2 regions of the Methylosinus sp. LW4 genome follow, and region 1 is predicted to be linked to the other one. Evidence: predicted binding sites of a transcription regulator. Region 1 holds the regulator's gene; the other holds the start of a gene.
What was found. The regulator LexA, encoded in region 1, represses DNA repair genes until DNA is damaged. The targets are predictions, from matches to a motif close to TGTTCNNNNTGTGTTCNG.

Region 1 (4,208 bases):
GCGCGACAGCGGTAGCCAGAACACGCTGAATCCATAGGCCATGCCGATGCACAAATGCACGGCGAGCGCCGCCGGCGGCACCAGCCAGCGATTGAAGCCGTGCGCTGCGATGGAGCGCTCCCGGCTGAAAAATTGCCGGGACGGCGTTGCGGCTGCTACCGACATCGAATCCTCCAAAAATCGAGCTGCGCTCGCGCCGCGGCGTCGTGAGCGGTTCCCCGAACGCCGCCTTCGCGGCGCCCGCTGACGTTCGACAATGCCGAGCATTGCGGCTTTTTCAACTGTTTCTATCGGAAAATCGCCACAGCGCCGACGATCGATCAATATGTTTTTCTCGTCGCTTTATTTGATTTCTCTATTATGACGCCCATCCGCCGGATTGGACGAGAGCTTTCTATGGGCCGACCGAAATTCCCGCGCGACGCCAATGTTTTTGCGCTTGCGGGCGGCCTTGCGCGTCCATATCCTGTATGCCGATATGTAACTGCCGTATATAGCCATGGCGCGCAAGGACGGCGGCGCGCATTCCGAGGCCTTCGCCATGCGGTTCGGCGTCTTCTCCACTTACGAAAACCCGCAGCAGGATTTCGCGCATTGCTTCGAGACGCAGACGCGCCTCGTGCGCCATGCCGAGGCGCTCGGCTTCGAGGAGGCCTGGGTCGCCGAGCATCATTTCGAGCCGGACGCCGCCTGCCCCTCCATTCTCACGCTTCTCTCCTATCTCGCCGGCGTGACGAGCACGATACGCCTCGGCTCGGCGGCGGTGCTGCTCGCCTTCCGCAATCCCATTCAGGTGGCGGAGGATGTCGCCACCATCGATCTTCTCTCCAAGGGGCGGTTCGATTTCGGCGTGGCGCGCGGCGGGCCGTTCGAATTGCAGAATCGCCATTTCGGCGCCGGCAAGGATTCGACGCGGGAGATGACTCTGGAGGCGCTCGGCCTCGTCAACCGCCTGCTCTATGAGGACAAAGTGACCTTCACCGGCGCGCATTACGAGGCCAATGGCCTCAGCCTCACGCCGCGCCCGCTGCAAAAGCCCATCCCCACCTATCTCGCCACCACCACGCCGGGCGCGATTCGCTACGCCGCGCGCAATGGCCATGGCGTGATGGCCGGCCCGCCTTTCCCCATAGAGCAGATAAAGGAGACCTTGCGCATCTATCGCGAGGCCGCGGGACCGGAGGGCGATCCGCGCTTCACCATGGCGCGCTTTTATTTCGCCGCGCCGCGCCGCGAGCAGGCGCTGGCCGAGGCGGTTCCCTTCCTCTCCCGCTTCGCCGAGCGAATGCGCGGCAATTTCGCCCGCCAGGACGGCGCCGCGCCGGCCTCGCTGACGGAGGAGGGGCTGCTGCAACGCTCGCTGATCGGCGATTTCGACGAGGTGGCGGAAAAGATCGCCGCCTATCGCGAGGAGACCGACGCGCGGGCGATATTGCTGAAGCCGATTTCCCGCGACCCGGAGAAGAACTTGCGCTCGCTGGAGGATTTCGCGCGCCATGTGCGGCCGATGCTGGGCGTGGAGGCGGCGGCGGCGCAGTAGAGGGAGGTGCGCGCGCTATCGGTCGACTCCACTTGTCTTTTTGCGCTTCTTGCTTCGCTTCGAACGATCAAGCGCCTATTTCTTTTTGGATTTCTTTGGGGCTTGAGCCAAGTCTGACGCCGCAATAGTTTTCACGGGAGCCGATGTTCCTTTGGTCGCGAGCTTTTTGCCGGAAATCGAGGCCGGCTTCTTGCTGGTTGTCATCTGGATTCCATCCTTCTGAAATCGAGCCGAACAGATTTGGAACGCGCCTATGTGTCGCGGTCTGCATTCATACTATATCTTGATCTCAGCCGGTCAATCGGAATCGTGCTCCACTTGCGGAACGCACCGAGAACGCCTATCCTCCCGTTCATGATTTGTTTATGAACCCGCGGCATCATGCTCGGGTTCGGTCGTGGCGCGACGCGGGCGGGCGGCGCCGGGGGGCTTCCATGCTGACCAAGAAACAGAGCGATCTGCTGCGCTTCATCCATGAGCGCCTGAAGGAGACCGGCGTGCCGCCCTCCTTCGACGAGATGAAGGACGCGCTCGATCTGCGCTCCAAATCCGGCATTCACAGGCTCATTCTCGCGCTCGAGGAGCGCGGCTTCATTCGCCGTCTGCCCAATCGCGCCCGCGCGCTCGAGGTGCTGCGCCTGCCCGAATCGGCGACGCCCCGCGTCGCCGCGCGCGGCGGCAAATTCTCGCCTTCGGTCATAGAGGGCGCGCTCGGCCGCGTGCGGCCCGTTCCCGCCGGCGAGCCCGAGTCCGATCAGCAGGTGGCGATTCCGGTCATGGGCCGCATCGCCGCCGGCACGCCCATTTCCGCTCTGCAGAATCGCAGCCACACCATCAGCCTGCCGCCGGATATGCTCGGCGGCGGCGAGCATTTCGCGCTCGAGGTGCGCGGCGATTCGATGATCGAGGCCGGCATTCTCGACGGCGACGTCGTCGTGGTGAAGAAGCAGGACAGCGCCGACACCGGCGATATCGTCGTCGCCCTCATCGACGAGGAGGAGGCGACATTGAAGCGCCTGCGCAAGCGCGGCGCCTCCATCGCGCTCGAGGCCGCCAATCCGGCCTATGAGACGCGCATTTTCGGGCCGGATCGCGTCCGCATCCAGGGGCGTCTGGTCAGCCTTCTGCGCAAATACTGAGAGCCTCGCGCCGCCACGATCTCGCCGCCCTTTGCCGCCATGGTCCGGCCTCGCGCGCTTTTGGCGCGCGGGCCTTTTCGCGTCGCGGCCGAGCGATTAAGGCATGTTGTTTCGTGTCGCGCCCTCGCCGAGGGCGCGCGCTGCGTCGCCAGCGGCCCGCGGCCGCCCCGCTTTTTTTCATGGACGATGGAATGTCGCACTCGACTGGCCCGATGCGCGAAATCGAAGGATCGAAGCCCTTGGGCCAAAGCCGCCGCCTGTCTCTCCCGCGCCTGCCGCGCCGCTGGCTGATCGCTCTCGGCGCGGTCGCCGCAGTGGCGCTCGGCGCGGCCCTCGCGCCCTGGACCTTCTCGACCAATGCGCTGCTCGAGGAGATTTCCGGCCAGCTCAACGCCTCCTCCGGCCTGTTCATCGCCGCCAAGGGCCGCTCGACCTTCTCGCTGCTGCCGCGCCCGCACATCACCATAGACAGCATCGCCTTCGCCGATCCGACCGCGGCGCTGACCATCGAGGCGGACCGGCTGCACGGCAATGTGCTTCTGCTGCCTCTGCTCGCCGGCCGCCTGGAAATCGCCGATATCGAGCTCATCCGCCCGTCGATAGAGGTCGATCTCGATCGCAAGCCGATGAGCACCTCCGGCGCCGCCGTGCGCGCCGCAGCGGCGCGGCCCTCGACGCCGGCGGCCGAGAAGGCCGATCGCGCCCGGCTCGGCGGCGTCTCCATCGTCTCCGGCGTCGCGCGCCTCAAATATTCGGGCGGCGAGGAGACGTTGCAGGACATTGACGCGACGCTCGACTGGCGCACCGTCGGCTCGCCGGCGACGCTCGACGCCGCTTTCTCCTGGGGCGGCGAGCGGCCGCGCGCCATGCTCTGGGTGCTGAAGCCCGGCGCGTTGCTGCGCGGCGAGCAGACGCCGGTCACGGTGCGGCTCGACTCGGACAGTGTGCGGCTGGAGGCGGAGGGCTTCGGCCAGCTCGGCGCCAAGCCGCGCTATATGGGGCGGATCACCGCCTCCTCGCCCTCGCTGCGCCATGCGCTCGGCCTCGCCAAGGTGAGCGCGCCGCTGCCCGGCCCGTTCGAGAATGTGCAGCTCTCCGCCAAGGCCAGCGTCGGCCTGCGCGATTTTCAGCTCACCGATGTGAAGCTCTCGGCCGACGACAATGAATTCGAGGGCTCCTTCGCGCTGCGTCACGAGGGCGACAAGCCCATCGTCCATGCGACGCTCGCCAGCAATTTCGTGTCGCTGAAGCCGATGATCGCCGATCTGCCGGCGCTCTCCGGCGCCGACGGCCAATGGAGCCGCGACGCTTTCGCCTTGCCGGATATTCAGGACGCCGATGTCGATCTGCGCCTTTCGGCGACGCGCGCCCGCATCTTGCGGCTGAACCTCGAGGACGCCGCTCTGTCGCTGCTGCTGCGCGGGGGCCGGCTCGAGGTCGCGCTCGCGGAGGCGCAGGCCTATAAGGGGACGGTGAAGGGCCGCGCCACTTTCGCCGCCAATGCGGCGGGCGCGCTGGAATTCCACGGC
Region 2 (4,208 bases), 2.0 Mb from region 1:
CGCCGCCTCGGCGCGATCACGCGCGGCGGCGGCGGCGCGCAGCTCCCAGATTTCGTCGCGCAATCCTTCGAGCTCGGTCTCGACCGCCCGGCGCCGGCGCGCCCGCCGCGCGCGGGAGAGCCATAGCCAGACGGCGGGGGCCAGAACGGCGAAAAAGGCGAGAAGGCCGAAAACGCAAGGCGGAACAGCAGGCATGCGGGCGGTCCAAGGACATTCGACGAAGATGCAATTATTCCACGGCAATCGACAGAAAAGTGTGAACCGGGCTCAGGCGGCGACGCGGGCTCCGGCGCCGCCGCGATAGGCGAGCGCTTCGGCGAGATGGCGGCGCGCTATGGCGTCCGAGCCGTCGAGATCGGCGATGGTGCGGGCGAGCTTCAGCGCGCGATGAAATCCGCGCGCCGAGAGGCCGAGACGCTCGGCCGCCTCGCGAATCAGCGCCGTTCCAGAGGCATCGAGCGCGGCGGCCTTCTCGATCGCGCTGGCCGGCGCGCTGGCGTTTGTGGTGGAGCCGGGAAGGCCGAGCGCCGCATAGCGTCGGCCTTGCCGCTCGCGCGCCGCGGCGACGCGCGCAGCCACCTCGGCGGAGCCTTCGGCCGGCGGCGGCAGCACGAGATCGGCCGCCGAGACCGCCGGAACCTCGATCCTGAGGTCGAAACGGTCGATCAGCGGGCCGGAGAGCCGCGCCTGATATTGAGCGATACAGCGCTCGTTGGGCTGGCGGCGGCAGGCGAAGCCCGGCTCCAGCGCATGGCCGCAGCGGCAGGGGTTCATCGCCGCGACGAGCTGAAAGCGGGCCGGATAGACGGCGCGGTGATTGGCGCGGGAGACGGCGACCTCGCCCGTCTCCAGCGGCTGGCGCAGGCCGTCGAGCGCCTGCGCCAGAAACTCCGGCAGCTCGTCGAGGAACAGCACGCCATTATGGGCGAGCGAGATCTCGCCCGGGCGCGCATGGGAGCCGCCGCCGACCAGCGCCGGCATGGAGGCGGAATGATGCGGCGCGCGAAACGGGCGCCGATCGGTGAGCTCGCCGCCGGCGATCTCGCCCGCGACGGAATGGATCATCGAGACTTCCAGAAGCTCGCGCGGCGACAGCGGCGGCAGAATAGAGGGAAGCCGCGCCGCCAGCATGGATTTGCCGGCGCCGGGCGGGCCGTTCATCAGCAGATTATGGCCGCCGGCGGCCGCGATCTCCAGCGCCCGCTTGGCGCTCTCCTGGCCTTTTATGTCGGAGAGATCCGGCAGCGCCGTGGCCGCCGCGCGCACGGCCGGCTCCGGCCGCGAGAGCGCCTGCACGCCTTTGAGATGATTGACGAGCTGGATCAGCGAGCGCGGCGCGATCACCTCCATGTCGCTCGACGCCCAGGCCGCCTCCGGCCCGCATTGGCGCGGGCAGATGAGCCCATGGCCGCGCATGTTGGCGGCGACCGCGGCGGGCAGCACGCCGGCGACCGGCGCGATCGCCCCGTCGAGCCCCAATTCGCCGAGCACGGTGAAGCCGTCCAGCGCGTCCGAGGGAATGGCGCCGATCGCCGCCATCACGCCGAGCGCGATCGGCAGATCGTAATGGCTGCCCTCCTTGGGCATGTCGGCCGGCGCGAGATTGACGGTGATGCGCTTGGCCGGCAGGGCGAGGCCGGAGGCGACCAGCGCCGCCCGCACCCGCTCCCGCGATTCGGCGACCGCTTTGTCGGCGAGGCCGACCAGGGTGAAAACGACATTGCCGCTGGCGATCTGCACCTGGACGTCGACGGGCTTGGCCTCGATGCCCTCGAAGGCGACCGTCGCGACTCTGACCACCATGACGAAAGCTCCGAGACCCCGATATCGCTCTGACGCAACCGCCGCCATAGTAGACGCGCGATTTCGCCCTCGCAAGAACAATATGAGAACGAAAATTGGCCATGCTTCGGCAACCGGGTGCTAACCGGCGAGAGCTAGTCTGGGGCCGGTTTCAGCATCGGCAATTTCGGCTCTCGCGAAAGCGTCGCCATCGTGCGGCCGCGCTCTCGTGAGCTAAAGCGTTTTGCGATCGGCCGTTCGATCGATCGGAATTCGCGCCGGGGGATACGCCTCGAGAGCGCAAAAGGGCTTCGCCCGAGAGATGGGGTCGGCGATATGTCTCAGATGAATCGGATGACGACGGCGCTCGGCGCCGCGGCTTTGGCTCTGGCGATCGGCTTCGGCGCGCCAAAGGCGCTGGCGGCCGAATGCGGGCGCAATGGCGAGGGCTTCGAGGCCTGGCTCGCGGGCTTCGAGAAGGAGGCCGTTGCGGCGGGAATCTCCAAGGCGGCGATCGATTCGTCGCTGCGCGACGTCTATTACGACCGCTCGGTGATCTCGCATGATCGCGGGCAGAAAGTGTTCCGCCAGACCTTCGAGCAATTCTCCGCGCGCATGGCCAATTCCTTCCGCGTGAGCAAGGGGCGCGCGCTGCTGCAGAAGCATGCGGCGCTGTTCAAGCGCATCGAGCAGAAATATGGCGTGCCGGGGCCGGTCATCGTCGCCATTTGGGGGCTGGAGACGGATTTCGGCTCCTATCTCGGCGATTTCGCGACGATTCGCGCGCTGGCGACGCTCGCCTATGATTGCCGCCGCGCCGACAAGTTCCGCGCCGAGCTGCTGGACGCGCTGCGCATCGTGGAGCGCGGCGATCTCGATCCCGCGCAAATGCGCGGCGCCTGGGCCGGCGAGATCGGCCAGACGCAGTTCATGCCCTCGTCCTATCTGAAATTCGCGGTGGATTTCGACGGCGACGGCAAGCGCGATCTCGTTCACAATACGGCGGATGTGCTCGCCTCCACCGCCAATTTTCTGCATGGCTATGGGTGGAAGCCGGGCGCCGGCTGGGACGAGGGCGAGCCGAATTTTCCGGCGCTGCTCGAATGGAACAAGGCGAAGGTCTATTCCAAGACCATCGCCCTGCTCGCCGATAAGATCAAAGGCGACACGCGCGCATCGGGAATCGGCGATCCTGTCGAGACGGCGCGATGAGCGGCTGCCTCCCGCGGCCGGCGGAGGATCATTCCGCCGGCTCGGCCTCCGCCGTCTTCAGCGAATGGATCGGCCGGTGCCGTAGATAGATGAAGAACATGGCGATGACGCCGACGCCCATCAGCAGATAGAGCGGCAGCGTGCGCATGAAGCTCTTGCCCACGGAAAAGGGAAAGCGCGACACCCAGCGCTCGCCATGCTCGCCGGTCACGGTCACTATGCCGACGAAATAGCCCGCATCGGGGAAGTCGTGCTCGAAATTGATCGTGCCGGTCGGGTAGGTGCGCGGGCCGCGATAGGCGACGGTCGCAGCGTCCAGATCGGCGTTCTCCTTCTCCTCGCCGCCGATATCCTTGACGATTCTGATCTCCACCGCCATGTCGCGCAGCTCGTCCTGCTCGGCGTCGAGCGCGATGATCATATGGCCGGTCGCCGGAATGTCCTCGCAGAACTCGTTCTTGGAGGCGTCCGGCATATAGCCGGTGAAGTTCATTATGTCCGGGCCGACATAGAGCCGGCATCGCCCCTCGGCGGAGCCGAGCCGGCCATGGGCGGAGGCGGGCGTCCCCGCGCCGAGAAGCGTCATCAGCAGGACGAGAAGAACGGGCGGCGCGGAACGAGTCGCAGGACGCAGAAACCCATCGATCGACCGCCAGAACGGGGCAAGACCGCTGTCGGACATGATGATTCCCCCATGGAGCATGTGTTGCGGGCCTCGTTCCGTGGGCGCTTTCGCTCCGACGACGAAGCGAGAGCCGGTTCGGCCGACCCGGTCGCTCGCCGCCTGCGACAATGCGGCATGTTAGCGCATTCTTCGCGAGCGGCAAGAGCGTGCGCGGGCTCGGCTTTTGTCCGCCTCCCGGCATAGAATTGCGGCGCGGCTCCGCATCCTATACTGCGTCTTTTGCTTGTGTTTTGCTGGACATGGCGTGAACTTTGCGGCTCTGCGTCCGCGGACTCTTGTTTTTCCGCGGGCCTCACGCCATATTCGACGGCGAGGACCGCGCCGATTGGCCGGATGCACCGGGCCGCGCGGCCTTTTTCGAGAGGATGCTATGTCCAATTTCGACCGCAACACGAGCTTCGGCTACCGGGGCGGCGTCTCCAGAGCCGGCACGGCCGAGATCGACGAGGGCCTGCGCGCCTATATGCTCGGCGTCTATAATTACATGGTCCTGGGTCTCGGCGTGACCGGCGTCGTCGCGCTCGGCACG

Region 2: the regulator LexA is predicted to act here: its motif matches at 1,877-1,894, upstream of METLW4_RS0111355 (YifB family Mg chelatase-like AAA ATPase).

What each region holds. Positions count from the first base shown of each region.
Region 1 covers NZ_KB900626.1:252,326-256,533, forward strand. Annotated here, with positions in the region: gene METLW4_RS0101240 (OFA family MFS transporter) at 1-165, opposite strand, end outside; gene METLW4_RS0101245 (LLM class flavin-dependent oxidoreductase) at 500-1,540, shown strand; gene METLW4_RS27510 (hypothetical protein) at 1,608-1,811, opposite strand; gene lexA (transcriptional repressor LexA) at 1,975-2,679, shown strand; gene METLW4_RS0101255 (AsmA family protein) at 2,919-4,208, shown strand, end outside.
Region 2 covers NZ_KB900626.1:2,262,933-2,267,140, reverse strand. Annotated here, with positions in the region: gene METLW4_RS0111360 (ATP-binding protein) at 1-195, opposite strand, end outside; gene METLW4_RS0111355 (YifB family Mg chelatase-like AAA ATPase) at 268-1,803, opposite strand; gene METLW4_RS0111350 (lytic murein transglycosylase) at 2,128-2,994, shown strand; gene METLW4_RS0111345 (hypothetical protein) at 3,023-3,676, opposite strand; gene METLW4_RS0111340 (Bax inhibitor-1/YccA family protein) at 4,050-4,208, shown strand, end outside.